DNA from 3 places in the Staphylococcus sp. GDY8P57P genome. Region 3 is predicted to be linked to each of the others. Evidence: predicted binding sites of a transcription regulator. Region 3 holds the regulator's gene; each other region holds the start of a gene.
What was found. Region 3 encodes LexA, which represses DNA repair genes until DNA is damaged. Its sites were predicted from a motif close to CGAACATATGTTCG; they were not measured.
Positions count from the first base shown of each region.

Region 1 (10,689 bases), on a different contig from region 3:
ATCACCTTTCGTTAACGGTTTATGATTATTACGTTGTACGAAACGATAAACAAATAGACCAGGGATATAGAGCAACATGGTTAATAACAAGTAATCAATACCTGCAGCGTACACAAGCCATATCGCATAGATAGATGCAATGATACCGATTGTCCATTGTTTCACTGTAGCGTGTCCTTTATGTTCAATTGTATATTTCAATTGATAAAAGGCACTAAACATATACGGAATTAAAATCGCGCTTGATGCAAGTGAAAATGCAAATTGATATGCACTATCTGTAAATAACATGCTGACTAAGAATATTTGTACTAAAATATTTGTAATTAATAATGCATTAATAGGTGCTTTATTTTTATTTTCTTTAGCAAACCATTTCGGGAACAAGCCATCTTTGGCCACTATGAATGGTAGCTCACCAGCTAATAACGTCCAACCAAGCCATGCACCTAAAACAGAAATGATTAAACCAATGTTAACGAGAACTGAACCCCAATGACCAACGATATGTTCTAAAACTTGTGCCATAGATGGACTTGCAAGATCAGCAATTTGATTTTGTTGAATGACACCTTGTGCTAAGACGGTCATTAAGAAATAAATAACGAGGACTGAAACAAGTCCAATAACGGTAGCAGTACCTACGTCTTTTTTCGATTTAGCACGACCTGAGAATACCACTGCACCTTCAATACCAGTGAACACCCATACGGTTACAAGCATTGTACTCTTCACTTGAGACATTGTATCGCCCCAACTAAATACACCTGTACCTCCACTTGTCATGCCATAGAATCCTGCTTTGAATGTATCGAAATTAAATACTACAATCATACAAATAATAACTAAGAATATAGGAATTAACTTTGCAACAGTTACAATACTATTGATGAAAGCTGCGGTTTCAACACCTCTAAGTATTAAGAAGTGCACACCCCATAGCAAGAAAGAAGCGACGATAATACTTGGTAGTGTATTACCACCTTTGAAGATTGGGAAGAAGTTACCTACCGCTGACATCAATAATGTTGCATAGGCTACGTTACCTAGAAAAGCAGCAAACCAATAGCCCCAAGCACTTGAGAAACCAATAAAGTCACCAAATCCAGCTTGTGCATAACTGTAAATACCGCCTTCTAAGTCCGGTCTTACATTAGTGAGATTTTGGAAAACAAATGCGAGTGAAATCATTCCAATTGCAGTGATGATCCAACCAATCATAATGGCTAAACCACCGGCTTGACCACCCATATCAGAAATGATGTTGAACGCACCGCCACCAATCATAGAACCAATAACTAAACCAATGAGTGACGTTTTACCAAGTTTGTTTGTGTCTGATTCATTCATAATTCATTTCCCCTTCTAAGGAGGATTACTTTTAAATTAAGGGCTTGAAGCATCGTTATTCAATTGATTGGCAATTTGCTTCAAACCCTTCTCCTTGTGTTATATTGCTACATCACTTTCTCAGCGATGTATTTTCAAAATAAGTCCTTATAGTTGCTCGAAATACTTTAAATGTCTTCTCTAAATAATGGTTGGCTCATACATCTTGGGCCCCCACGTCCACGAACAAGCTCACTACCTGTGATTTCAAGTACTTTAATACCTTTGTCACGAAGTAATTGGTTTGATACGTAGTTTCGGTCGTAAGTAACAACTACACCTGGGCGGATACATAATGTATTTGAACCATCATTCCATTGTTCACGTGCACCGTCGATAACATCACCGTTACCTGTTGGAATAAACTCGATTTTTTCAACACCAAGTACATCTGCAAGTGTTTCACGTAATTTATTAGAATGTGTGATTTTAATGTCGTCTTTGGCTTCATCGTATTCAATTGTAAATAAATTCATATTATTTTCTTCTTTGAAAATTGCTGAATGTACTGTGAATTTATCGTAGTCAATCATTGTGAATACGGTATCTAAATGCATGAATGTACGGCTATTTGGAATTTCAATCGCAATCACTTTTTTGAATGTTGTAGATTCATCTTTGAATATATTACGTGCTAAGCGTTCAATCGCTTGTGCTGATGTACGCTCTGAAATACCAATGGCTAAAACATCTTTAGAAAGAATTAACTCATCGCCACCTTCGATGTTAAATGGTGAATTTCTGTCTAACCATACCGGTACATCTGCATCTTTAAATCTTGGGTGGTATTTTAGAATGTATGTCATAAATAGAGATTCTCTACGACGTGCTCTCCAATACATTCTGTTGATTGTCATACCTCTACCTACTGATGCTTGAGGGTCACGTGTAAAGTAAAGGTTAGGCATTGGGTCTAAATAGAATGGATATCTATCATCCATATATTCAACGAGATGTGTTGTTTTAAGTTCAATTTCTTCTTTTCTTACACCAGCCATAATTTTGTCGATTAATTCTTGGTCAGATAATGTCGCAAAGAATGTTTTAATTTCAGCTTCATGTCCTAAGACTGTTTTTTGAGATTCTGCAAGAATATCATCAATAAATTGTTCACGCACATCTTTATCTGCAATGGCTTCAGCTGCTAGTTTTTCTAGATAAACAACTTCTACACCTTCATCACGAAGTGTTTGTGCAAATTTGTCGTGTTCTTCTTGTGCCACTTTTAAATAAGGAATATCATCGAATAGCAAGCCACTTAAGTGATCTGGTACTAAATTTTCTAGTTCTTTACCAGGTCGTTTGAGTAATACTGTTTTCAATCTGCCGATTTCACTGTTTACTTGGATAGGTCCTTGAGTCATATTCATTTCCTCCTTTATTTATCTACAACTAGAGTATAAAGCGCTTTCAGATTTCATTATGTGATTGTTTTCACATTCTAAATGTGTGTTAATTCATGCTTTTTGGTTATTCAATGCATATTTTTGATTGAATATACAATAATGTTAGGTAATTAGTGATTATTATGTATATTTCATTCATGTTGACATGCTGATATCTAACCGAAAAAGTTTTTTATGCATCATTCTGTATTTATAAACACTTATCATTTTTACGTTTAACACGATGAACGCTCAAGATGTGAACATTATATTTTAAGCGTTTCACACACTATTATAGATAACATCAAAACGTAAATCCACATTATATTTTATGCATTAATTTGAATATTTATGATTAAACAGTTTATAGTGAACATATTTTGCCATTTCCTCTGAATTTGTAAGTACCATTAATGTGTCATTGCCCCCCACTGTTCCAAGGATTTCTGCAATATTCATGCGATCAATAAAATAATTTATACCTTGTGCAAATCCAGGAGAGGTTTTGATTAGTATGTAACTATCTTTGATGATGATACTTTGAATTTCATTATCGTAATAATGAAGTAGTTTCGTTTTAGCATCCATTTGTTGTGTATTATCTAACTTTTTATAATACGATTGGTTACTTACTGCTGGGACTTTAAATATCTTTAATTCTTTTAAATCTCTTGAAATTGTAGTGATGCTATAACGTACGCCAAAATGTGTATCAATATAATCTGCAATCTCTTCTTTTTTATTAAAGCGATTATTCTTAACTACCGTTTCGATGAGATCTAGACGTTTACTCTTTTTCATATTATAAACTCCTCTACCCCTATACAGCATAAAGCTGTATGTATTCTTACCTTTAACGTATCATCTTTTCGTATATCGTGGTGTTGGCTATTTCATGAATTTTGCTATCATTTTTATTTATTTTCACAAAAAAACTCCAAAAGTGAGCATTATTACTCAACTTTCGGAGTGTCACCATTATGCTATTTCGTTTCTTTCATTGCTTGTTTCACGGTACTATAGCCCATTACTACACGATCCACTTTACCTTTTTCTACATCAAACCAAACTGTCATTCCCTTTGTATTGGGTTGGTAGTAGTAAATGCCCGTTGTATTATGTTTATGATTATCAATTTTTTGTAAGTCTTTACCATAAACTTTATTTAATTGGTCTAATGATAATTGCCCAGTCACCTTTAAATCAAGTAATGATGCTGTTTTACCGTCTTTAGATACATTTCTGAAATATTGATCATATTTTTTAACATTTTTAGTCGATGATGTTGGCTTTAATTTAACACCATTAAATGTGACATTCTCAGCTTTTACTGCATTTTTAAAATGTTTGTCTAATACAAAAGATACGTCTTGACCCGCATACCCTTTATAATTGTAATAGGCAGATGTCGCATTGGCTTGAGTAGTCGTTGTGTTTGACATCGTTTTAGATTCGGCATGTGCGATAGATGTTTCCGTTAATGTACCGGTAACACCTACACCTAATAATGTACTTAATGCCAAGGTTGCAGTGACGAATGTTTGCGTTGATTTTCTCAAATGAATAGCCTTCTTTCTTTATAACTAAACATATCATACGCTATTCAAAGTGGTTATACAATTTTTATTCTTTGATAAGGAAAGCGCATTTGTGCTTAATCTGTGAATGTTATAAATTATACAAAATTAAATTTCACAAATCGTTAAATAATGTTTTTATATAAATTATGTTATACTAAATGTAGGAGTAACATCCCCATTAACTCCTTCACAAAAAGTTATATTATGTAATGACTATAGCCATAAGTTTACTTCCCCTTTGTTAAACTTATGGCTCTTTTATATAGTCTTTTTTACTTTTCCGCCATAAATATAAAATTCATTTATATTGTAAAAAACCTCTTCCAAAGTACGAACATATGTTCTATAATGATGTTGAGGTGGTTAACATGATTCCAAATCCTAATGCGCCAGATGAATATAAATATGAAACAGATTATCGTAAAATACCAAGACAATATTTAGACGCTAATATTCCTCAAGGACGTGGCATGGTGAAGTGGGCGCCATTTGCGACAATGCCAGAACAATATCAACGGTTGAATGATTTTATTGAGGAACAGAATAAAATTGCCATGCCTTCTTTATCAGATGATCAATTTGAAATGATTAATCGTCAGCTGACTTACAAGTTCACACAGCATCAACTGGCGATGATTAGTTATTGGAGAAATGGTTATATTCAATCCATTGCAGCCTATATACGTCGGATTGATTCATTGAATCGATGCATCACCATTAGTAATGAGAATGGCTCACAAACAATGAAACTCGACTTTGCGGTTATTTGTAATGTGGAGTAAGTGTGGTACGCAATGAGTGATGCTTATCACTGAACCAGGTATTGCGTTTTAGCTAAATTGAAATAAAGGGAGTAGAACCACATTCCTTTCGACTGTGTTGTTCCACTCCCAAATCTAAAGTTATTTACTTGTTGTAAAGCCTGCATAACTAATATCTACTTCTACAACTTTGCCTTCATTAAGTACGAATGATGCCGCTAAACCATTTTTATTAGGTTTGTATACGTAAATACCGCTACCTTTGGCATTTTTGTTACCTTTTACTTTTTTCAAATCTTTACCATATGCTTTTTTAAGTTGATTATACGTTAAATCACCTTTGACTATAAATTGTAACTTATTCGCTTTTTTACCGTCGCTCGTTACACCAGTAAATTTCTGATTATACTTCTCTTTAACTGTTGTACTGTTCGTTTTAGCAAGTTTAATACCGTTAAATTTAATGTTGTCATGCTTAATTGCGTTAATAAAGTTTTTATCTGTTAAGAATTTAGCATCTTTATCAACGTAACCATTATAAGCGTAATAATACCCTTTCGTTTGAGTTGCTGCATGGGCAGTATCTTGTACTGGTAGTACTGCGCTACTCACTCCTAAAAGTGTTCCAAATGCTAATGTTGTTGAGGCAATAGTTTTAACTACTTTATTCATGTTAGTCCTTCTTTCTATATTAGAATTACACTTCACTTATATTATCGCACAATACATACAAACATTCACTGTACTTAAGACCTATTTATCAAAATTTTAGTAAACAAAATTTAATATTATAAAGTTGTGTTAATACTATCTATTTTATGAAGTTTTATTATAATAAGATAAAGAAATGAATTAAGGACGGAGGACACACTTTGAAAAAAGTATTGGCAGGTATCATCATTTTATTACTTATTGTTGCTTTAGGCTTTTCAATATTTTTTGCAGCAACTGGTACTAAACATTCAAATTCGAGCGATGACCATAAAACTGAAAAACATGATAAAAAAGACAAAAAAGATAAAACAAGTGAAACACAAACTGAATCACAATCTAATGCGTCTGATAATGGGGAAAATGCACAATCAGAGCCAGCGTCAAACAATAATGTAAATACTCAACAAAATGATTCGACACAACCAAATAACTCTGCAACACAATCATCTAAAACAAAAGAAAACAGTTCTAGACAAAATAGTTCAGAAAGTGCTACTTCAGAGAAAAAGACGAAAGAAACACAAACAACACAACAACCAAGTACACAACCATCGACACAACAACCGGCAACCTCTCAACCGAACACTCAGAACAAAACAACAACTCAAAGTAGTTCAACACAAAGTTCAAGTAGTTCAGCTAAAGCAAATAATTCTAATGGTACAAACCAATAAAATTTGAGTGAGCTAACGCTAAATAGATGTTACCAAAACATCCGGGGCATAAAGTTCCAGGATAAGTAAATAAAGAAGGGAGTGGGACGACGAATTCAAAAAGAATTCTCTCCCACTCCCTATTTTGCTAGGAATTTTGTCCCAGTCGCTTCCTACTATCTAAATATCATTTTTGCGTCTATTCAGTAACTTTACTTTCATCTACACGTTTAGAAATTTTACGCATTACTGGATCTAACACTGGTTTGACTAAGATACCTAGAATAAAGAATCCTAATCCGAATAGTGCTAGGATAAGCATTTTTGTGATTAATATTTCCGGTACAATGCCACCTACTGTTTCACGTAATGAATCTATCACATACGTGAACGGTAAATATGGTGAAATGGTTTGGAAGAATTTAGGTGCTGTAACGACTGGGAAAGTACCCCCACCACCGGCAATTTGTAGTACTAATAAAATAATTGCGATTGCTTTACCTGGGTTACCAAGTAATGATACGCATGTATACACTATTGTGTTAAAGACAATCGCACCACATAATGCAACTAAGATAAATAGTATCGGTGATTCAACTTGTGCTTTCAAAATCACTAAGTCCCCAATGGTTACAATCAGTGTTTGAATGATTCCCATCATGATAAAGAATGCACCTTTACCTAAATAAATTTGACGTTTCGTCAATTCGTCTCTCAATGATTCATGTTTATTATCTACAGACAATAAACTTACTAATAGCAAGGCACCTACCCATATAGATAATGAGGTATAGAATGGTGTCATACCTGAACCATAATCTTTAACTGGGAAGACATCCACTTGTTTTTTATGAATTGGATTGGCGATCACATTAGCTTGTTTCTTCAAGTCATTCTTCAACGCATCAATGACTTTATCAACCGCATCGTCTTCGTCTAATTTCTTGAAGATTTTATTCGCTTTGTCTAAATCTTTTTCAATATCAGGCAAACGATTTTCAGAGAAATTCGCTAAGTTAGCTAATGCCTCTTTCGCACGTGGTTGATTTTGATTTAATAAATCAACTGCATTGTCATACTTATTAAACAATGTTGGTAAATTCGCATTTACAGTTGCTGTCGCATTAGCAAGTTGTTGCTCTAACTCAGGTAAATCATTACGAACAAAGTCTGCTGCATTCGCTACGTCTGCTTTTACAGTCGGGAAGTAGTTCTGTGCCGTTTGCATCGCATTAATATATGTTTGTTCTAAAGCCGGCAATTCGCTTTGAATATTAGCAATGCGATTTTGCCCATCCGCTACAATATCTTGACCCGCAATGATAACACGATTAATTGTATTTAATTTAGATTGAACGTCTGATAGCGTATTCTGACCTTTATTTAATTCTTGCGTAATTTGATTAGATACGACTAACAAACGATTGTTTAAGTCATTTTTAATAAAGTCACGGTAGTTACCTAACGCTTTATTTAAATCTGGTAATGAACGTAATACATTAACCGCTTCTGCTTTTCCTGAACTGCCATTTTTCAAGGCATCAATAAGTTGATTCGTTGAACGCAATGTATCACTGATGCGATTATTTGCACTTTCTACTTGTTTAATTTGTGATGATAAATCGACATGTTCTCTTTTTTCTAATTCCTTTAATACGTCGATCAGTTGTTGGTTATTTTTCGAGCTGTTTTCAAGACGTGTTTTTAAATTTCGTAACATCTCATTAAATTCAGTTGGTCGATTAGAACCGATGACGCCATAGGATATCGTTTTCAAGGCATTGATGTCTGACTGTGTCGCTTTCGCTTGAGTATCAGAATGACTAGAAAGTGTGAGTAACGCTTCTGCAAGCGCACTGTTCATCGACTTCACGTCTTTGTCTGACACAATTTGATTATCGTTGACAGTGTCTTGGCTACTATCCGTACTCAACTTCTGAATATCATAGTGTGGCAATCCCGATGTACTTTGTTGACGCAAGCTGTTATTAGCTTGATTATTTACCTCTTGTGCACGATTGGCCGCTTCTTGGTAATCACCTACACGTTGCTGCGCAGCTGTAAGATATCCTTGTGCATCGTTCAGACGTGAATGTGCTAAATCAAGCCCTTCACTAGCAATATCTACACCTCTATTAATTTTAGGGAACTGTGCTGGTATATCATTAGAAGCTACATTTAGCAATTTCTCAATATTTGGCATATATTCATTAAGTGCTAAGATGAGTTTTGCTTTCTCGTTTAATGATGGTATGGCCGCATTCACATCATTCAGTTTTTGTTGTGCATCTAAAACATCACCTTTATAATTACCTAGCGCACGAAATTGATTAGCATATTTATCAAGCTCATCTTGATGATCATTCAAATATTCAATACGATCTGCAATTTTATTAATTTCTGGTAATGAATTATGTGCTGCATAAACTGCATTTTTAATCTTATTAATTGTAGGCACTTCATCTTCCAGTTGAATACCTACTTTATTCGCTTCTTGTAGTAACGCTTTCGTCACTGTCTCATTGAATTGTTTGTTTGCTTCGTCAACAATGACCGTTGAACCTGTATCTGTCATTTTCGGTGCAACCGCATTAATTTTCTGATTAACTTTATATTCAATATCTGCTTTTTGCGGTTTCTTTCTCAATGTCCCAGTAATTTGATGTGAGAATTCTTTCGGTATGTATATGCCGGCATAGTATTTCCCCATTTTGATTTCATGGTCTGCCTTTTCCCGGCTAACGAATTGCCAATCAAATTTATCATTCTTTTTAAGATTGTTCTCAAGCGTATTACCCACGTTAATGTTCTTACCGCGAACTTTGTCGCCTCGGTCCTCGTTCACAACAGCGACTTTGATATGACCTGTATGACTATATGGATCCCACATGGCCCATAAGTTAAACCACGCATAAAAAGATGGTAATATTGCCAGACCAGCTAGTATGACCCAAACTGCTGGCGTCTTAGCCACACGTTTCAAGTCCGTTTTAAATAGTTTTAGTGCGTTTTTCATTTTCACACTCCTAAAAATGAAATATTAAGATTTTATCTCAAAATGATTTTAAGCATTGTTTTTTTCTTTATAGAGTTAGTATAATACTTTTATTGAGTAAAGTAGAAATTAGTTGATAGTGGTCAACTAAAAACCATAATAAGTATTATATCAAATTCTGATATATTCGCATACCACTATAATTTATTTGATAGGAGGCAAAGCGCGTCATGTCGAAGCATAAATTTATCATCTATTTTTTAACTACAACGCTAGTATTACCAACATTTACAACTAGCATTGCCCATGCTGAAGACACACAAGCAAATGCTAAGACACAAGCATCCACTACATCAAAAGAAGCAACTTATGATACTGAAGATGTAGATGATAACCATACGAATGAAACGACTGAATCAAATGACAAACAATCAGATAGTCCCTCTTCAGAGACACCAACTAAAGAAGCGTCAAAGAAACATAATAATAAAGAACAAAATAAATCTACACATACGTCATCAGAAAGAAGGGATGACGATAACAAAAACGTATCTCGTAGTCATCAAACGCGTGATGAAGACAAACAGGACACTTACCGTACACCCCTTTCTCCTATTTTTGACGAAGCACAATCTAGCGGCTTGTTTTCATCTAACTTTTTAAATCCTGATTTATATCAAAATGGATTTAGTTTAACCAATTTAATTGCATCACTATTCCATTTCGACAGTGATATTTCAGATTATGAGCAACCCGCAAGTTCTAGTGAATCAACAGATGACGACCATATCACAGATGAACACGATGCCGACACAGCTCATCGTGAGCATCAAGATGTGAAGCAAAACGATGAACAAGCTAATCAAACAGACCATTCAACACAACAAGATGACACGGCGACGAACCAGCAATCAACAGCTAATCAAAATAAAGATGATGCGAGCGTGAGCAAAGCATTAGATGCTATTGATGATTTCGTTTCTGATACCACAGATGATCATCAAGCAAGTCATGATGTAGCTAACACTGACCGTCAACACGAATCTACTACGGATGATGCAAGTACTCGTACTAATGATGACGCTAATCATGCCTCATCTTCTGATAGTAAGTCTTTAACTGAATCCGCTTTAGATTCTGTACTGGATCAATACAGTGAAGATGCTAAAAAGACGCATCACAATTTTGAATCATCTAAAAAAGATAACATAT
Region 1 is NZ_JAESLK010000035.1:7,351-18,039, reverse strand. It holds gene arcD (arginine-ornithine antiporter) at 1-1,350, opposite strand, end outside; gene arcA (arginine deiminase) at 1,518-2,753, opposite strand; gene KA878_RS10740 (arginine repressor) at 3,111-3,575, opposite strand; gene isaB (immunodominant staphylococcal antigen IsaB family protein) at 3,758-4,333, opposite strand; gene KA878_RS10730 (YolD-like family protein) at 4,723-5,136, shown strand; gene isaB (immunodominant staphylococcal antigen IsaB family protein) at 5,257-5,787, opposite strand; gene KA878_RS10720 (hypothetical protein) at 5,988-6,503, shown strand; gene KA878_RS10715 (YhgE/Pip domain-containing protein) at 6,682-9,498, opposite strand; gene KA878_RS10710 (amidase domain-containing protein) at 9,708-10,689, shown strand, end outside.
Region 1: KA878_RS10730 (YolD-like family protein) is a predicted target of LexA. The motif match lies at 4,686-4,699, and genes of this name have one in related genera.

Region 2 (10,689 bases), on a different contig from region 3:
TTCTAAAGCTTCAACAGTTAATGCGCGAATCTTTTTATTATCAAGATTTTTAAAATCGCCATTAATCTTATCAGAAATATACTTTAATGCAGTATGGAAAATATTACCTAAATCAAAATTTTCAAGTTTATATTTCGTGCGTTCATTTAATCTTAGACCATGGTTCGCGTAATGTTTAAATGGACAGTCATTATATCCTTCAAATCTAGAAACGCTGGCATTAATTGTTGAACCATATAATGATGCTGCCAACGGTTCATCTAATTGCACCGTTTCATTATCATATGTCAACGCTGTTAATAAGTAACTTAAACCATCGTTCAATTTGTCATTATCTCGCATAACTTGATACGCATCTACCCATATATCTGCAACCATCTCTGCTTCCAACCAACGCTTTAGCGATTCAAATAGTGCTACCTTAGTTTGATGCGGATGTTCCATTAAAGAAATAGGTTGAGCATTATGTTTATAGTGAATATTCGTTACTTCTAAACCATTAAACAATGCTTGTATTTGATCAAGAAACGGACTCTTCTCTTTATCCTCACCTTGAGCCCCCATTAAGCTATATGAAAATGTAACTTGGTCACTGCCTCGTGTCATCGCAATATAGCAAACAAATGCTTCATCCATTTGTAAGATATCTGAGGTTGGACTCAATTCAACTTGTGTCTGTTGCTCAAACATTTTCTTTTCTTCATCAGTTATTAAACTAGAAGACGAAACAGGTTGTGGCATTGCGCCATCATTCATTCCAACCATATAAATATGCTTTTTATTGTCTACCTTAGCTAGATCCATTGTCCCTATACTAACTTGGTCGAGTGTTTGCGGAATCATAACAAACTCTAATTGTTCCAAACCAATATCAAAAACTTCTAAAAAGCGTTTAAGTGTCATATCTTCATTATCAAATACAGTGACTAAATCATCTAATATTTGGATAAGGCCATTCCAAATTTGGTCAATTTCTTCTGCTTCTTCATGATGACCCTCGACATCTAGTTGGTCCCGATGTGTCATTAAATATTTTGGTAAATCAAATGACTCCATAGTTTCATAAAATGCTGTCGCAAATCCTCTTACATTATCCGCTTCGTTCATTGCCTTTTCGAAAGTTACTATTTTATCGATAATATCATGCTTCAAATTAACGACTTGCTCAAACGTTTCTCGTTCTTCAACAGTCAATTTATGCTCTTTTCGGCCCATTTTAGTAAAATTATCTACACTAAATAATTTATCATCGAGCCAACGTTTGCCATAAACGCCACGTTCAACTACAAAATTCTCTAATAAATCAATTAAATACGCACTATCTTTAAAATGATTAGACAAAATATTGGTTTTAATTAAGCGCATCATCGGACTCATATTCCAGTTCGTTTGAATTACTTCTAAAAGCGAACGCACCATTTCCATGATGGGATGATGTGTCATTGATCTTTTGGTATCTATATTAAATGGGATGTCATATTGTGGAAGTACAGAGTCAAATAAATAGGCATAGCTTTCATCGCGATACAGTATAGCGATATCTTGGTATCGATATTGCTTATCTCGTGTATCTTTTATAATTTGGCGAGCCACTTCATTCACTTCTTCACGTATACTTGATGATTCTAAAATATTAATATTACCTTCATAAGTTACAGGATTAATTTGCAGTGCATCAAATTGTTGTTCCAATTGCATTAAATCTTTGTTGTTAAAACGATGTTGTTGTTTAAATAATTGTTGTTGTAAGTCTATATTTAAATCATTAGCAATTTCCTTTAAGTGGGTTAATACTTCGGATGGTTTTCTAAAGAGACTGAATGGATCTTCAATACCATCTGTTGTCAGAAGGACTGTAACTTTTTTGGCATTTTGTACCAGCGCTTTAATTATTTGATATTCCAATGTAGAGAAGTTATGGAACCCGTCTATGTATATTTCTGACCTTTTAATCCATTCTGATTGATTCAAAATATCAATAAAATGATTTAAGCTATCCTCTGAGGTAATAAACGTTCCATTTATACGTTCCTCAAAAGATTGGTATATGAAGGATATATCTTCTAATTTATGTTTCGTTCTCGTACTTATGCCATTATCTTGCAAAAAGGATTTCAAATGTTCAGGCGTAACAGCATATTTCTTAAAATCTTGAATTTGCTCACTTAACTTCTCACTAAATCCATAGTAATTCACTTGTGATCGATATAATTTGAGTTCAGATTGATGTTGTTGAACAAGATCATAAATCATCATCTCAGTGGCTGCTTGCGTTAATCGTTCTTCAGTTAATCCCCCTACTTCCTGAAAAACTCTATAACTCAAACGTTCAAAGTGAAGCACTTCAGTTCTTAAACTTCCATTCAATGCCTTGTCACTTACAAAAGCTTGTTCTAATTGAAACGTACTTTGAGTTGGTGCGATTAAAATAATCGGATCACCAAGTGGGTCATCTTTCATTTGTTGCTTTATATTATTAATCATATAATGGGATTTACCTGTCCCGGCTCTACCTATGTATGCGTTCAACTCCATTATTCCCACACTCCTTTGAGTTCATTTTAACATAGAACATACGTTCCTAAAAATGTTTTGTTGCATTAAAATAGTGAACAAAAAAAGACTGGTTGGAACCTCTATAACATTCCATTACCAGCCCTGATAGGTATAAATCAAATCATTAGTCAATGCCTTTATTTATCGTTGTCAGGATTAAAATTAAACTTAAATTCACTGAATGGCCAAAATCTAAATGATACTTTACCTACAATTTGATCTTTATCGATTAACCCGAATGCTCTACTATCCTTACTTACTTCTCGATTATCACCTAAAACTAAATACTTATCTTTAGGTATAACATTGGATTTAGGATTGGCATTTAGTAAATCTTTCGTTTCAAATGAACCCGTAATATATTCTCCTTGTTTACGCTTTTCATTGTAATCAAGATACGGTTCATCTATCTTTTTACCATTCACATATAGTTTGTCATCTTTATAAACAACACTATCTCCCGGCACGCCAATAACACGTTTTACATAGTCGTCTTGTTGATTCGCATGAAAAACGATAACGTTCCCTTTTTTAATGTCTCCAACTTTATATCCTAAAATATTGACCATAACGTGTTCGCCATCTTTTAATGTTGGATCCATAGAATCGCCTTTAATCGTATATGACTTAGCGACGAAGTTTACCATTACCCATACTAGTAATAAACCTACCGCTATGGCCACAATCCATTCAACTATTTCTTTTTTCACTATTAACACCTCATCTACTTATTAAATTGATAGGTAAATTCTTTAAATGGATAATATTTCAAATGAACATCTCCAACAATATCGTCTTTATCTATTAATCCATATCTACGTGAATCACTGCGTTTATCACCATTATCATTTAAAACAAAATATGAATTTGGTGGAATAATATCACCATCAGAATCATGTAAATCTCTTATCGCAAAATTATTAATATCTCTATTTTTAGCATAAAATTTGTCAACTTGTCTATCATCTCTATACAATTCACCATTTCTGATTTCTATAGATTCACCAGGTTTACCCACCAATCGACCAAAGTGCAATTGATTATTTTGGCGATACATGATGATATCACCATCATCCAATAAGTTAAAGGTGATTTTTATTTTATTAACAATGACGCGATCACCTTTATTTAAAGTGGGAGACATATCGTTAGTTTCAACGACCGCACTTTTAATGATGAACATTTGTATAAAAATGACAAAGAGACAAGCAAATAGTAATGCTACTACCCAACTTGCAATTCTACGCACGTTGTCACTCCTTGTCCGAACCCATAAAATAGCCTTCTACTTTCTTACCAATAAACCATAATGCTATCGTTATCATTATTATCATGACTGCTCTAAAAGGATGTGTAAAAAAAGTTGTTACACTTTTTCCCATAATTGCCAAAAATGTGATAGAAATAAGCTTAGAAACAAGTAAAATCATAAAGTAATATTTACCTCTAATATGAGACAAACTAGCTACAAAGTTAACAAGTGTATTAGGGGTAAATGGAAAGCACATCAAGATAAATATAGGTACCAAACCTTGTCTGTCAATAAAATGAATTAATCTTTCGACTGATCGTCTTGATTTAATCCGTTTCATAAAGTTGGCATTCACAAATTTTCTACAGAAGAAGAAGACAGTGTAAGTACCTGCTACAACACCTAACCAACTCACAATCGTACCTGCTAAAAAGCCATACGCATGAACACATAAAATAACATACAATGTTAATGGAAGCACTGGTACAATGGCCCTAAAAAATAATATGATAAACCCAGCTAAATAACCAAAACCTTGTAATAAATCAAACCATTGTTCAATTTGATGAAACACAGTTACATCAAATCCTTCCTATTGAATTAACAGTCATTATTTCATAGAAATATTGTACACTGTTTCATTTATAAATCTACCTCTATGGTTACAAATCAGTCATAGGTAGTAGTTAGAACTCATTCCTTAGCTTTAATATAAAGGTATATAATAAAAAGGGAGTGGAACAGAATTCTTTTAAATTCGTCGTCCCACCCCCGCAAGGATGACTAGAACTGAGAAAAGCTTGATTAAAGCGCCTTCTCAGTTCAGTCAGCTACTGCGAATTTGCAAAATAGCTTCATTATATTATTTTTGTCCCGGACTTATCGTTTTATAAGTTTAGTTACACCTGAAATTATAAAGGCTGCTCCAAGTCCTAAACTAGTGAAAAGGCCAATTTTCTTCAATGTTTTAGTTGAGACGAACTCTTGATATGCTAGTGCTAAATTTTGTGGACGCTCAGCTAATCTACGCATGAAATAACCAAACCAGTCATTACCATAGGGTACATAAATAGTGAAATGGTATCCTTGTCGTGCAATTTCTTCAGCTAATTCGCTACGGAATCCATATAACATTTGAAATTCGAATTGATCCTTATCGATATTATGTAATTTAACAAATTGTTTAACATGGTTAATTATTTGATCATCATGTGTAGCGATAGAAGTGAAATTTTTAGCATTTAAAAGTCGTTTTTCGATGATTTTTATGTAATTTTCATCAATTTCTTCTTTAGTTTGATAAGCGATTTGTTGATCCTCTTTGTAAGCACCTTTGACTAATCTTAAGCGTAAATTAGGATATTTATCAATTAAATCAACTGCATCATAAAGATAAGCTTGTATTACAGTACCAACGTTTCTGAATTCCCCTTTAAGACGATCTAGTACTTCAACGATTTGTTGTAAACTGTCATATTTTTCAGTGTCAATGTTAATGTGCATATTATTGAATTCATTAGCTTTAAGTAATATGTCTCTTAAATTGTTATAGGCTAATTCTGTATCAAATTCACCACCCAGTGAACTTAATTTTACTGACATATGTGCATCAACATTATAATCTTTAATGGCTTGCATAACTTCTAAAATTTCATTTTTTGATTGATTTGCTTCTTCAACCGTTCCAACAAATTCGCCTAGATTATCTACTGTAACAGCAATATTTGAATCGTTGAGTCTCTCGATTGTATCAATGAGTTGTTCGATTGTATTACCAGCTACAACTTTGTTAGCACCCATTTTCGGACCTACTTTTTTGGCAGTTTCATTTAAATAAGTGCTATTTGATAATGCAATAAAAAATTTTTTGAAAAGTGACATATCCCATTCCTCCAAATTACATTAAACTAATAATTTAATATTAGTTTAGCATGAATATTACATAGTAGAAAGCGTTTTCAATTATCTGAATACTATAAAAAAGAGTATAATTACATTGTTGGACAATATTTATAATGAGATTGTGTCTCAGATTTACACCAGACTTAACAGATAATCTGATATAATACATTTATTGAAATATAAGTTAGAGAGGAATCATACATATGTGGAAATGGGAAACTGAACATGATGCTAAAGGTGTCGTTGTTATAGTGCATAATATCTTAGAGCATACTGGTAGATATGCTTATGTCATTACGATGTTAAGACGTAATGGCTATCACGTAATCATGGGTGATTTACCTGGCCAAGGTCAAACTTCTAGAGCGAGTAAAGGGCAACTCGAGCATTTTGATATTTACCATGAAACGCTGTTGGAATGGGTTAGAATCGCAAATGAATATAAAATTCCTACATTCGTTATGGGCGTCGGGCTAGGTGGATTGATATTATTAAATGTACTTGAAAAAACAGAATTGCCTATCGAGGGTATGTTACTCCTTTCTCCATTGTTAGAATTTAAAAGAAACAATAAAACGCGCAAAGATATGCTTATCTCTAATATTGGTAAAGGTTCTAAGGATGCACGCTTTAACTTGGGTATAGAACCTGAAGATTTAACACGAAATGATGAAGTAATCGATGAAACAAATCAAGATGGTTTAATGTTAAGAAAGGTAACTTATAAATGGTATAACATTGTTCTAGAAACAATGAAAGATACAGTACAACATTTGAAAGACATCCAATCAATGCCAACCTTACTCATGTATGGCACAGAAGATAAACTATTAGAATTGCGTTCTTTAGAAGAATTGAAAAATAAACTTAGCACGAATGAATTTTATTATAAAGTTTGGCAAGGGCTCTATCACGAGATTCATAATGAACCTGAACGTGATCAAGTGATGCGCTATGTTTTAACATTTTTAAATAATAGTGTGAATACAATGGGCTTTATTGTTAATGAAGAAGAAATTGAAGAAGTATAATATATTTGGCTAACCAATGATTTAATTTGTTGGTTAGCTTTTTTTAAACACCCAATTAAATATAATGCAATTGTTTGGTTTACTCAGTTAATTTAGTAATAGTAAGTTAATAACTTTTAAAGATAAGTGGAAATATAATATAATGTAAATAGTATATCATTAATAATTTAATTATATATTTGTCTATTAGAGTTTAAAATTTAAAGTATTTTAACATTTGCTTTAATGTAAGTTAATTTTTGGGAGTTATTATAAATTGTTTAATTACAATAGTGATAATTGGGTAAATATATAGTGACAGATAATTTAATCATTTTAAAATCAGAATGTGTACAATCGGTTAGGGAGGGAGCAGCATGAGTAATCAAGCAGGAGAGAATGTTTCAATGATATTACAGCTTGAAGAAGTCTGTAAGGAAATCAATTCTATTTTTAAAGTAATATATGAAACTTATGATTTAACTAAAGAAGAGGTTTTAATTTTACTTACTTTATGGGATAAAGGTCCTATGACGCTGAAAGAAATGGATAGTTACGTTAATATTAAGTCTTATAAACGTACCCGTACATATAATAAATTGGTTCACTCTGAATGGATTTTTAAAGAACGTCCTTTGGATGATGAACGTACTGTAATTATACATTTTAATGAAGCTAAACAAGAACAGAAAAATGAACTGTTAGATTTCATTACCGCAACTATAAAAAAACGATATGAAATATTAGAAAACAGTTTAAATTTATTAATGCGTGTTTAATTTATAAAATTTAAGTTTGGTGACGTATCGACTTATAATATAAGCGTGTTATATAAAAAATCCACTCCGTAATTAATATTTTGGAGTGGATTTTCTGTATTCTTATTAAGAATGTTAGGTTTCTTGTTGGATGTTAAAGCTAACGTTTTTCAATGGCACAAATGAAGGGTGCATGATTCACTTGATTCATAAATTGATATTTAAGAATATGTGCTTTATTTTGATCGAATGCTTCTAAAAACGTTAATAAAGCGTCTCTCTCAATTTGACCTTCAGGGTGGCCGTGATAGATAACTAATACGATAATGCCCTCAACGCTTAAATAATCAAAGATGTGATTAATCGCGTTGATAGTAGTTTCTGGTTTCGTAACGATAGATTTATCTCCTTTAGGTAAATACCCAAGATTGAAGATGGCGGCATCAATATGACCTTTATAGTTAGAATCGATATGATGTTGCACATTCTCGTGGCCATCTTGAATGAGCGTTACATTATCGTATGTTTTTACCTTTTCATAAGTGGATTGAATAGCAGATGCTTGGATGTCAAATCCGTATACGTGACCCTCTGGAACTTGTTGCGCAAGGAATTTCGTGTCATTACCATTGCCACAAGTTGCATCAATGACGATGCTATGCGAATTAATGTGTTCAGTTATTAACGTTTTTGAAAAGGGGAGAATACGTTCTAATTTCATAATTTAACCTTTTCTTCAGTTTGATAATATTTACCTTGATATGATTCGCGTCTTGCTAATTCATTATCAATTTCATTTAAAACTTCCCATTTATTAACACTCCACATTGGACCAACCATTAAGTCGATAGGACCATCTCCAGTAATTCGATGAATAATCATTTCTGGAGGTAAAATCTCAAGTTGATCACAAACTAGATTGGTATAATCTTCTTGAGACATAAATTCAAGCATTCCTTTTTCGTACTGTTTAACCATTGGCGTACCTTTTAATAAATGAAGTAAATGGATTTTAATACCTTGAACATCCATTTGCGCTACTTCACGAGCTGTTTCCATCATCATTTGATAGTCTTCTCCTGGTAATCCATTGATGATATGTGTACAAACATTAATATTGTGTTTTCTTAACTTTGCCACACCTTCATAATAAGTTTGCATATCATGTGCACGGTTAATCAAATCAGATGTTTCTTGATGGACAGTCTGTAAACCTAATTCTACCCATAAATAAGTACGTTCATTAAGTTCTGCTAAATAGTCTACAACGTCATCTGGTAAGCAGTCTGGTCGTGTTGCTATTGACAAACCAACAACGCCTTCTTCTTTAAGGACAGGCTCATACTTCTCTTTTAATACTTCTACTGGTGCATGCGTATTAGTGAAGGCTTGGAAATAAGCAATATATTTACCCTCACTCCATTTTTCGTGCATTCTATCTTTAATCTGTTGGAATTGAACTTCAATTGGATCAGCTCTATTACCGGCAAAGTCGCCACTTCCTGCTGCTGAACAAAATGTACAACCACCATGTGCAACTGTGCCATCACGGTTAGGACAATCAAATCCACCGTCCAACGCCACTTTAAAAATCTTTTGCCCAAATCTATTTTTTAAATGGTAATTCCATGTATGATATCGTTTATTTTCAAAGGCATACGGGAAATAGTTACCCATAACACATTTTCCTTTCTATCTAACTTAGTTCTAAGTAAAGATTTTAACATACTTTAATGTTATAGTGTTTAATGTGGTTCAACAAAAATATAAAGAGGGGACTAATAGTATGAATATACCTAGATCAGTATGGTGGCTAGTTATAGGTATGGCACTGAATATAACTGGCTCTAGCTTTTTATGGCCTTTAAACACAATTTATATGAAAGAAGAGCTGGGTAAGAGCCTGACAATTGCTGCGATTGTTCTAATGGTTAATTCATTTGGAATGGTAGTCGGAAATTTATTAGGGGGTTCATTATTCGATAAATTAGGCGGCTATCGAACAATTATGATTGGTACTGTTACTTGTTTAATAAGTACGACACTCTTGAACTTTTTCCATGGATGGCCATGGTATGCAGTTTGGTTAGTACTGTTAGGCTTTGGTGGAGGTATGATAGTTCCCGCAATATATGCAATGGCAGGTGCCGTTTGGCCTAATGGGGGAAGAACAACATTTAATGCTATCTACTTAGCTCAAAACATTGGTGTAGCAACGGGCGCAGCAATGGGTGGTTTCGTAGCTGAATTAAGTTTTAATTATATCTTCTTAGCTAACTTAATCATGTACGTCTTATTTGCAATTGTTGCAATAACGCAGTTCAATCTTGAGTATCATGCTAAATTACGAACACCCGACAGTATAGATATTCATAGTAAAGAAAATAAAAAACGGTTTATTGCACTATTATTATTATGTGTCATGTTTGCTATTTGTTGGATTGCTTATATTCAATGGGAAACAACAATTGCATCATTCACGCAAGAATTAAATATTTCAATGTCTCAATATAGCGTATTATGGACAGTGAATGGTATTATGATTTTAGTTGCGCAACCGTTAATAAGACCAGCGATTATTTTATTAAAAGGAAACTTAAAACATCAAATGTTTGTTGGAATTTTAATCTTTATGTTGTCATTCTTTGTTACTAGTTTTGCAGAACAATTTACTGTATTTCTAATCGGAATGATTATTTTAACGTTTGGTGAAATGTTTGTATGGCCTGCTGTTCCAACAATCGCTAACTATTTAGCACCAGAAGGTAAACAAGGTCAATATCAAGGTGTTGTCAATTCAGCATCAACTGTTGGTAAGGCATTTGGTCCGTTGATTGGTGGATTATTAGTAGATACGTTTAACATGAGTGCAATGTTTATCGGTATCATGCTTTTATTAATCATTGGAATTATTTTCCTTTCAATCTTTGATAAGGGTCTGCCTAAAAGAGAACAATCAAAACGTTCAGGACATTAACTATATTTAAGTGCAAGTTGAAATAAATTAATAACTACTACTTGCAATTACTGCTTGAATCTCATAATATTAAAATGTATTGGAGTAGTAGCTTAAATACTTTTCATCAGAGAGCTAGTGGTGGTGAGAACTAGTGTTAAGAATTAAGTGAACTTACCGTTAAATAATTAAATTTAAAACATCTCTTACTATTATAAAGTGCACATAATATGTGAATTAGGGTGGTACCGCGGC
Region 2 is NZ_JAESLK010000003.1:189,613-200,301, reverse strand. It holds gene addB (helicase-exonuclease AddAB subunit AddB) at 1-2,535, opposite strand, end outside; gene lepB (signal peptidase I) at 2,694-3,266, opposite strand; gene lepB (signal peptidase I) at 3,281-3,805, opposite strand; gene KA878_RS01590 (TVP38/TMEM64 family protein) at 3,810-4,382, opposite strand; gene KA878_RS01585 (proline dehydrogenase family protein) at 4,688-5,689, opposite strand; gene KA878_RS01580 (alpha/beta fold hydrolase) at 5,914-6,741, shown strand; gene KA878_RS01575 (transcriptional regulator, SarA/Rot family) at 7,098-7,499, shown strand; gene mnmM (tRNA 5-(aminomethyl)-2-thiouridylate-methyltransferase MnmM) at 7,639-8,199, opposite strand; gene mnmL (tRNA modification radical SAM protein MnmL/YtqA) at 8,196-9,155, opposite strand; gene KA878_RS01560 (MDR family MFS transporter) at 9,265-10,455, shown strand; T-box leader at 10,524-10,689, shown strand, end outside.
Region 2: addB (helicase-exonuclease AddAB subunit AddB) is a predicted target of LexA. The motif match lies at 2,569-2,582, and genes of this name have one in related genera.

Region 3 (10,689 bases):
ACTTTTAATGACATCATCAAATAAGTTTGTTTGACCAACCATTTTGCTATTCACCTCTAAGTCATCATCTTTACTATTATTATACTAGATAACTGATTTTTCGAAAATAATCAATATATTGTAACTATAAAAAATACGAGAAACAAAAAGCGGTTAATCCACTTTTAGTTTCTCGCACTCAATGATTTAATTAATCGTTATGATAATGATGTGGTGTAATATCCATATCATTTAATTTTACAAATTTTGTTTTTCTGATTATTTTATGAGCTAAGAAAATAAGCCCTAAGATAATGATTGGCAGAATATTAACGAAGAATTTGCCTATATTACCATCAAATAAATCTCCAATAGAATTACCAAAATATAAGAAAATTAAAGTTGCAAATACTAAAATTGGTCCTAGTGGATATAAAGGTGATTTGTAAGGTAATAGTTCATTAATATCTTGACCTTGGCGTTTAATTGCCCTACGTAATCTAACTTGAGCCCACGAACTAGCTGCCCATACAATAATGACCAATGAACCTATTATATTTAATAAGCTAAACACAGCATTTGAATAGAAATTAGCAATAATGATAATTGCGACAATTAAAATGTATGTTGTTACTAATGCACGTAATGGTAGTTTAGATTTATCATTTAATTTACTTAAGAATTTAGGTGCTTGTTTCTCATCACTTAAAGAGAATAACATTCTACTTGTAGTGTAGACACCTGAATTTGTCGCTGATAATAATGATGTCAAAATAACAGCATTGATAACTGAAGCGGCAAATGCAACACCAATTCTATCAAATACAATTGTAAAAGGACTTTGTGAAACGGATTCATTCTCATTTAATAATAATGGATCTGTATATGGAATAATAGCCGCAATGACACCTATAGATAATACGTAGAATAATAAAATTCTCCAGAATACTTGTTTAACAGCTTTAGGCATTGTCTTTTGTGGATTGTCAGATTCACCAGCAGTTACTGCTACAACTTCAGTACCACCAACTGAGAAGCCGGCTACTAATAGTACGCCTAAGAAACCAGATATACCGCCTACGAATGGGGCGTCACCTTTTGTATAATTTTCAAAACCATACGTGTGACCACCTAAAATACCGAAAATCATCAAGAAGCCAACAATGATAAATATAATAATAGTTACAACTTTTATGAGTGATAACCAAAATTCAGTTTCTCCAAAGGCTTTAACCGTAAAAATATTTAATAAAAATACAATAGTTATAAAAATTAAGCTCCAAGTAAGTGGACTAAAGAATTTGAATACGTCCCAATAATAAAGCACATTTGAAGCTACCATTACATCTACGCTAGATACTAATGACCACATAATGTAATATAACCATCCCATAGTGAAGCCAAGAGAAGGGTCTACAAATCGCGTTGCGTAAGAACTGAATGATCCTGAAACAGGGTAAAAAGTTGCTAGTTCACCGATTGATGACATTAAAAAGTAAAGCATTACTCCGATTAATAAATAAGCTAAAATAGCGCCCCCAGGACCCGCTTGAGCAACAACACTACCTGTTGCTACAAAAAGCCCTGTACCAATTGCGCCACCTATAGCAATCATAGATATGTGTCTTGAGTTAAGACCACGTTTCATATTGTTATCTTCCATATGATGACTCCTAATTCTAAAATTTAAAATATACAAACCATTTTAATCCTTTTGAAGAGAGTATTCAATAACTTTTGAACAATTTAGCTTAAAAATTTTAAATTTTCTGACTTTTTACAGATTATTGAAAATGTTTCAATTATAGGACTTATGGGTTTATTAATAGTAGATTCTAAATTATAATTATTATAAATAAGTGAAAGGGGAATTAACTATGGCGAAAGATGATAAAAGATTGACTGGTTTGTTTGGGCACCCAGTTTCAGATAGAGAAAACAGTATGACAGCTGGTCCGCGAGGTCCTCTATTAATGCAAGATGCTTATTTCTTAGAGCAAATGTCTCACTTTGATCGTGAGGTCATTCCTGAACGTCGTATGCACGCGAAAGGTTCAGGTGCATTTGGTACCTTTACTGTTACAAATGATATTACAAAATATACAAATGCTAAAATCTTTTCAGAAGTAGGGAAACAAACAGAAATGTTTGCACGTTTCTCAACAGTAGCAGGTGAACGTGGCGCTGCCGATTTAGAAAGGGATATCCGAGGATTTGCACTAAAATTCTACACTGAAGAAGGTAACTGGGATTTAGTAGGTAACAATACACCTGTATTCTTCTTTAGAGATCCTAAATTATTTGTGAGTTTAAACCGTGCCGTTAAAAGAGATCCACGTACTAATATGAGAAGTCCACAAAATAACTGGGACTTCTGGACTGGTTTACCTGAAGCGTTACACCAAGTTACTATTTTAATGTCTGATAGAGGTATGCCAAAAGATTTCCGCCATATGCATGGTTTCGGTTCGCACACATATTCTATGTACAATGATGAAGGTGAACGTGTATGGGTTAAATATCATTTCAGAACGCAACAAGGTATCGAAAATTATACTGATGATGAAGCGGCTGAAATTGTAGGTCAAGACAGAGAATCTTCTCAACGTGACTTATATGATGCAATCGAAAACGGCGATTATCCTAAATGGAAAATGTATATCCAAGTCATGACAGAGGAACAAGCTAAAAATCACCCAGATAATCCATTTGATTTAACTAAAGTATGGTACAAAGGTGATTATCCATTAATTGAAGTCGGTGAATTTGAACTTAACAGAAACCCTGAAAACTATTTCATGGATGTAGAACAAGCAGCGTTCGCACCAACAAACATTATTCCTGGTTTAGACTTCTCACCAGATAAAATGTTACAAGGTCGACTATTCTCATACGGTGATGCACAACGTTATAGATTAGGTGTTAACCACTGGCAAATACCTGTAAACCAACCTAAAGGTGTTGGTGTTGAAAACATGTGTCCATTTAGTCGTGATGGCCAAATGAGATTCCTTGATGGTAACCAAGGTGGAGGCCCACATTACTATCCAAATAATAAAGGTGTGTATCAATCACAACCTGAATATAAGAAACCAGCATTCCCTGTAGACGGTGATGGCTACGAATATAATCAAAGACAAGACGATGACAATTACTTTGAACAACCAGGTAAATTATTCCGTTTACAATCAGATGATGCGAAAGAAAGAATCTTTACAAACACAGCAAATGCAATGGATGGTGTGAGTGAAGATGTTAAACATAGACATATCCGTCATTGCTATAAAGCTGATCCAGAATATGGTAAAGGTGTTGCCAAAGCCTTAGAAATCGATATCAATGATGTTGATTTAGAAGGTACTAACGACGAAACTTACGAAAATTTTAAATAGTACTGAAAAAATTCAATTGCGTTGAACATTGTATTATGGTAAAATTTTAAATCGTAAGTATTCCTAGTTAAACAAGAAAGGATGTTAATTATGCGCGTTAATGTAACATTAGCTTGCACAGAATGTGGCGATCGTAATTATATTACTACTAAAAACAAACGTAACAATCCTGAGCGTATTGAAATGAAAAAATATTGCCCAAGATTAAATAAATACACGCTACACCGTGAAACTAAATAATATCTTATCTTTTAAATACGACAATAAAGATAAAGTTAACAATGGGAAGTAGGGCAGAAACAATATTTTCTCAAATTTATTTCATTGTCCTCCCCAGGCTAGGTTGACTAGGTTTGAAATAGCTTGGTTTAAGCGTATTTCAAATCATCAACTATTGCCAAAATGATAATAGAGGCTGAGACATTTTATTTTGTCTCAGCCTCTTTTCTACGATTAGTCAAATACTTATAATATGGCAGTTTTATGAGGGTTCTCATTAGGCTGCTTTCTTAATTTGACGTAATAATTGATATGATAATGATCGTAAGAATACTGTCCATTTATAATAGTCATGATCATTCAAAATAAACGTTTTCTCGTTTTTTAATGATCACGAATGTTTGCAATTAATTTATTAAATTGAGTTATTCGTCTTGTAAATTTAAAATCATATGTTATTATATAAAACGTAATAATTATGATTTATAAAAATAGGAGTGACTCAAATGGCAAAAAAATCTAAAATTGCTAAAGAAATGAAAAGAGAAAAATTAGTAAATCAATATTATGAATTACGTCAAGAATTAAAAGCAAAAGGAGATTATGAAGCATTACGTAAATTACCACGTGATTCTTCTCCAACACGTTTAACTCGTAGATGTAAAGTGACAGGCCGTCCAAGAGGTGTCATGAGAAAATTCGAAATGTCTAGAATCGCATTTAGAGAACATGCACATAAAGGACAAATTCCTGGTGTTAAAAAATCAAGTTGGTAAAATTCAAATCTAGTACCTTAGTCCATTTACAAGACAATTAAAACATTGTAAAGTATATAAGGGTGAGAAAATGAATGATTTTTAGTTTTGATATACTAAACGTTCGTTTTTACTTAATAAATATGATTGTATAGGGGCTAAAAAGTATGAAAATTTTTGATTATGAGGATATTCAATTAATTCCAAATAAATGTATCGTTGAAAGTCGTTCTGAATGTGATACAACTGTCCAATTCGGACCTAAAACATTCAAGTTACCTGTAGTTCCTGCAAATATGCAGACTGTAATGAGTGAAGAATTAGCGCATTGGTTTGCCAAAAATGATTACTTTTATATAATGCATCGCTTTGATGAAGAAGCTCGTATTCCATTTATTCAAAATATGCAAAAAGAAGGTTTATTTGCTTCTATATCAGTAGGTGTTAAAGCAAATGAATTTAAATTTATTGAAGATTTAGCTGACAAACAATTGGCGCCTGAGTATATTACGATTGATATCGCTCATGGACACTCAGATTCAGTTATTAAAATGATTAAGCATATTAAAAAGCATATTCCTTCATCATTTGTAATTGCTGGGAATGTAGGTACGCCAGAAGGTGTTCGAGAACTTGAAAATGCAGGCGCTGACGCCACTAAAGTTGGAATTGGGCCAGGTAGAGTTTGTATTACTAAGATTAAGACTGGTTTTGGTACTGGTGGCTGGCAATTAGCAGCCTTAAACATTTGTAGTAAAGCAGCACGTAAACCTATTATTGCTGATGGTGGTTTAAGAACACATGGTGATATAGCCAAATCAATTCGTTTTGGTGCGAGTATGGTGATGATTGGTTCTTTATTTGCTGCTCACGAAGAGTCACCAGGTGAAACAGTTGAATTAGACGGTAAACGTTATAAAGAATATTTTGGTAGTGCATCTGAATTCCAAAAAGGCGAACATAAGAATGTAGAAGGCAAAAAAATGTTTGTTGAACACAAAGGGTCATTAAAAGATACTTTGACTGAAATGCAACAAGATTTACAAAGTTCAATTTCATACGCAGGTGGAAAAGATTTAAAATCATTAACAACTGTAGATTATGTTATCGTACGAAATTCAATTTTTAATGGGGACAAAGATTAAAATTTGAGTGGCAGGTGTACATTATCAAAAAATTCTTTTTACTTTCATTGGTATTGTTATTTGTAACTTTATTAATACCATTAAAAGAAAATCAAATACTAATAAATATTCAAAATGACGTAAGAAGTAAAGTTCAACAAGTAATGAACCAAGACTCAAGTGTTAAAAACAATGCACTAAAGACACCTAAAGATCAAGACTTTGCAATCAATAATATTCAAATGAATATGTCCAAAGACAAAGTTGAGCGTCAATTAGGTCAACCTAAAAGAGTAACATCTAACGAATATGGAACGAAATGGTATACCTATTACAACAATGATTACGAAAACTTTGTTATGGTTAGCTATATTGATAATAAGGTCAATGCATTGTATAGTAATCAGAATGTCATTACTTCTAAATCTAAAGTGAAATATAACACACCTAAAGATGTCGTAAAAGAACGACTTGGTAAGCCGTTAAAAGAAATGGTTAAAGGCAGATATCGAATTGATATCAGTAGTGATGAATATGATGTTTTCCATGAGGATAATATTTATACAACTGTTTTTTATGATAAACATAATGACAATGGTGTTACCGCATTACTTCAAGTTAGTGATGCTATGGAAAAAAGATTGACTCAACACTATGGTGCACCATCCTCAACGTTAGAACAGAGTTTTGAATATCAAAATTATGATTTAGTTAATGCAGAGCGAAAACAACATGGACTGAATACATTAAGTTATGCTCAAGATGTGTCTAATACTGCGAGAAAGCATAGTGAAGATATGGTAAAACAGAATTATTTTGATCATAACAATTTAGATGGGGCATCCCCATTTGATAGATTAAAGGCTGATAACATTGACTTTAACGCTGCAGGTGAAAATTTAGCTTACGGTCAACAAAATAGTATATTTGCACATGAAGGATTAATGAATTCACTTGGTCATAGAAAAAATATATTGAATTCAAATTTTAAAACACTAGGGGTAGGCGTTGATTTTAATGATGAGCGTCAGCCATATTGGACAGAAAATTATACTGGGTAAGTGTTTTAAACCAACTTATTTAGGGTATCTTTTAGTTGATAAGGAAGTTGATATTATGACAACTAAAGATGTGAAAAAACTAGATATTCTAGACAAAGTTAAAGAAATTTTGAATAAAAAAGAAAATGAAAAGCAAAAGAACTAGCAAAGTCTACATTGTAAACTTTGCTAGTTCTTTATTTATTTCGATATATAAGAGAGAGGTAAACGTAAATTTTAAAATTTAGAACTACAATTCTCTATATAAACCAATCACTTTACCTATAACGGTTACGTTATCAAGATAAATTGGGCTCATTGTACTATTTTCAGGTTGTAATCTATAACGTGTTTTCTCTTTATAGAAACGTTTAACCGTTGCCTCATCATCTTCAGTCATAGCTACAATAATGTCTCCGTTTTCAGCAATGGTTTGACTTCTAACGATAACTTTGTCTCCGTCTAAAATGCCAGCTTCAATCATACTTTCACCAACAACATTTAAAATGAAAATGTCACTATTGTGTGTAGATGTTAAATGCTCTGGTAATGGAAAATATTCTTCAATATTTTCTACTGCAGTAATTGGAATACCAGCAGTAACTTTACCGATTACAGGAACGTAAATTGTTTCTTCCATGTTAACTGAATCATTCGTTTGTTCGCTAACAATTTCAATTGCTCTTGGTTTAGTAGGGTCTCTTTTAATATATCCTTTTTCTTCTAGTCGCGATAAATGGCCGTGGACAGTAGAACTTGACGCTAATCCAACAGCTTCACCGATTTCTCGAACACTAGGTGGATATCCTTTCGTTTGTACTACATGTTTAATATAATCATATATTTCGCTTTGACGTTTAGTTAATTCTCTCATATATAGGCACTCCCTAGTTTTATTTAACTATAGTATAGCATTTATTTATTTAATGAACAAACATTTGTTCGTTTTTGTGTTGACTAGGAACAGATGTTCTGTTAAAGTGTGTATACAAACAAATGTTCTAGAGGTGGAAGTAATGTTTAATAAATATAAAAATAAATTAATTACGAATATAGCTGTTGTATCAATATCTTGTGTTGTTTTTATAGTATTTTTCATGAATTTATATCATAACGCTCAAACGGAACAAACGTACGAAATCACTGATCATACAATTTCTAAACAGGCAATAATTAAAGATGATAATAAGAACGTAAATAACACGAATGGGGAACAAAATGACTACAAAGTGTTCGCCTTTGTCAGATAAGTATCAATTTTGAGGTCTATCGAAGCTATTGAAATGTCTATAGCTTTTGCCTAGGCCTCTTTTTTGTTATATTCTATGAAGTAAAAGAGAATGAAATAGGAAAATATAGAAAGAGTGATAAAGATGCCTCAAGATAATTTAAATATAGATAGAATTAATGAACTAGCTAAAAAGAAAAAAGAGCAGGGCTTGACGGAAGCTGAAGCTAAAGAACAGTCAAAATTACGTAAAAAATATTTAGAAGCATTTAGAAAAGGATTTAAACAACAAATTGAAAGTACAAAAGTAATTGATCCAGAAGGTAATGATGTTACGCCTGAAAAATTAAAAAAAATTCAAGCACAAAATAAAAAGTAGTAAATTTAAAGTAAGGTTCTTTGAGACTAAACGATTATCAATTACACTATTTTTAAGTTATAATATAACAAATATGATTTAAATAGAAGGGAAGTATTAGAGATGTTTAACGAGAAAGATCAACTAGCGATAGATACTATTAGAGCTTTAAGTATCGATGCAATAGAAGAAGCTAATTCAGGTCACCCTGGGTTACCAATGGGCGCTGCACCAATGGCATACACGTTATGGACACGCCATTTAAATTTTAACCCTCAATCTAAAGACTATTTTAATAGAGACCGCTTTGTATTGTCAGCAGGCCATGGTTCTGCGCTATTATATAGCTTATTACATGTTTCAGGTAGTCTTGAATTAGAAGAATTAAAGCAATTTAGACAATGGGGCTCTAAAACACCTGGACACCCTGAATTCAGACACACTGATGGTGTTGAAGTTACTACTGGTCCTCTAGGACAAGGTTTTGCTATGTCAGTGGGTATGGCATTAGCTGAAGATCATTTAGCTGGTAAATTTAATAAAGATGACTTCAATATTGTTGATCACTATACTTACGTACTAGCATCTGATGGTGACTTAATGGAAGGTATTTCTCATGAAGCTGCTTCATTTGCAGGTCACAACCAATTAGATAAATTAATCGTATTATATGATTCAAATGATATCTCATTAGACGGGGAATTAAACAAAGCATTTTCAGAAGATGTAAAAGAACGTTTCGAAAGTTATGGTTGGAATCACATTTTAGTTAAAGATGGTAATGATCTTGATGCTATTGATCAAGCGATTACGAAAGCTAAATCACAACATGGACCAACGATGATTGAAGTTAAGACAATTATTGGTTATGGTGCGCCTAATGTTAGCGGAACGAATGGCGTTCACGGTGCACCACTAGGTTCAGATGAAAGAAAATTAACATTTGAAGCATATGGTTTAGATCCAGAAAAACGTTTCAACGTTCCAGAAGAAGTATATGAAATTTTCCAAACTACAATGCTAAAACGTGCAAATGAACATGAAGACGCATGGAAAGCATTATTAGAAACGTATTCAAATAAATATCCAGAATTAGCTGATGAATTTAAATTGGCTATTAGCGGTAAATTACCAACAAATTATAGAGATGAATTACCACGCTTTGATAGCGATCATAATGCTGCAACTCGTGCTGATTCAGGAGAAATCATCCAAGCGTTAAGTAAATCTGTGCCTTCATTCTTTGGTGGCTCAGCTGACTTAGCTGGTTCAAATAAATCAAATGTAAAAGAAGCAACTGATTATGATAGAAATACACCTGAAGGTAAAAATATATGGTTTGGCGTGCGTGAATTCGTAATGGGTGCAGCTGTAAATGGTATGGCAGCACACGGCGGTTTACATCCATATGGTGCAACATTCTTTGTATTTAGTGACTACTTAAAACCTGCGTTACGCTTATCAGCTATTATGGGATTAAATTCAACATTTATCTTTACACATGATTCAATTGCAGTAGGTGAAGATGGTCCTACTCATGAACCAATTGAACAATTAGCTGGATTAAGATCTATTCCAAATATGAATGTTATACGTCCCGCGGATGGAAACGAAACAAGAGTAGCATGGGAAGTTGCGCTAGAATCAGAACAAACACCTACTTCATTAGTACTTACACGTCAAAATCTACCATATTTAGACGTTGATGAAGATACAGTTGAACAAGGTGTTCGTAAAGGTGCTTATGTTGTTTTTGAAACAGAAACTAAGCCTGAATACTTGTTACTAGCAACTGGTTCAGAAGTTAGCTTAGCTATTGAAGCGGCTAAAGATTTAGATAAACAAGGTAAAGGTGTACGTGTAGTATCAATGCCAAACTGGTTTGCTTTTGAACAACAATCAGATGAATATAAAGCATCTGTAATTCCTAAAGAAATCACTAAACGTGTGGCAATTGAAATGGCATCACCACTAGGATGGCATAAATATGTTGGAACAGAAGGTAAAGTGATTGGTATTGATCAGTTTGGTGCAAGTGCCCCTGGTGATTTAGTTGTCGAAAAATATGGTTTCACAAAAGAAAATGTATTAAATCAAATTCGTACACTTTAATGATGGAAAAATGAAAGCTTGGCACAAAAAGATAGTGGAAATATTAGTTAATGCCTAGAAGTTAACTAATCTAAGACAGCGTTTGAACATGCCTTCTTAGTCATATATCTTTGTAGGGGCGGGACAATGAATTCAAATTGAATTTTGTCCCGCTTCATTTATTTATAAAAATATATAATTGATTTTAAATTTTTATGTGTAAGTTTAAAAATAAGACTTACATTTGAGTAAGTATTTGTTATGATAACATTTGGATATAGATTTACTAACTAGCTCTTGAAAATAGAATAGTAATTTAGTAAAATTCAGTAGGATATAGAAAGTGGGTGAAACAATGGCAACGTGGTTAGCAATTTTATTAATCATTGTAGCGCTTATCGGTGGACTAGTTGGTGGTTTCTTTTTAGCACGTAAATACATGATGGATTATCTGAAAAAAAACCCACCTATTAATGAAGAAATGTTACGTATGATGATGATGC
Region 3 is NZ_JAESLK010000005.1:24,272-34,960, reverse strand. It holds gene KA878_RS02200 (hypothetical protein) at 1-42, opposite strand, end outside; gene KA878_RS02195 (amino acid permease) at 191-1,642, opposite strand; gene KA878_RS02190 (catalase) at 1,857-3,371, shown strand; gene rpmG (50S ribosomal protein L33) at 3,462-3,611, shown strand; gene rpsN (30S ribosomal protein S14) at 4,097-4,366, shown strand; gene guaC (GMP reductase) at 4,513-5,490, shown strand; gene KA878_RS02170 (CAP domain-containing protein) at 5,505-6,530, shown strand; gene lexA (transcriptional repressor LexA) at 6,760-7,383, opposite strand; gene sosA (DNA damage-induced cell division inhibitor SosA) at 7,526-7,759, shown strand; gene KA878_RS02155 (DUF896 domain-containing protein) at 7,883-8,116, shown strand; gene tkt (transketolase) at 8,219-10,207, shown strand; gene KA878_RS02145 (YneF family protein) at 10,542-10,689, shown strand, end outside.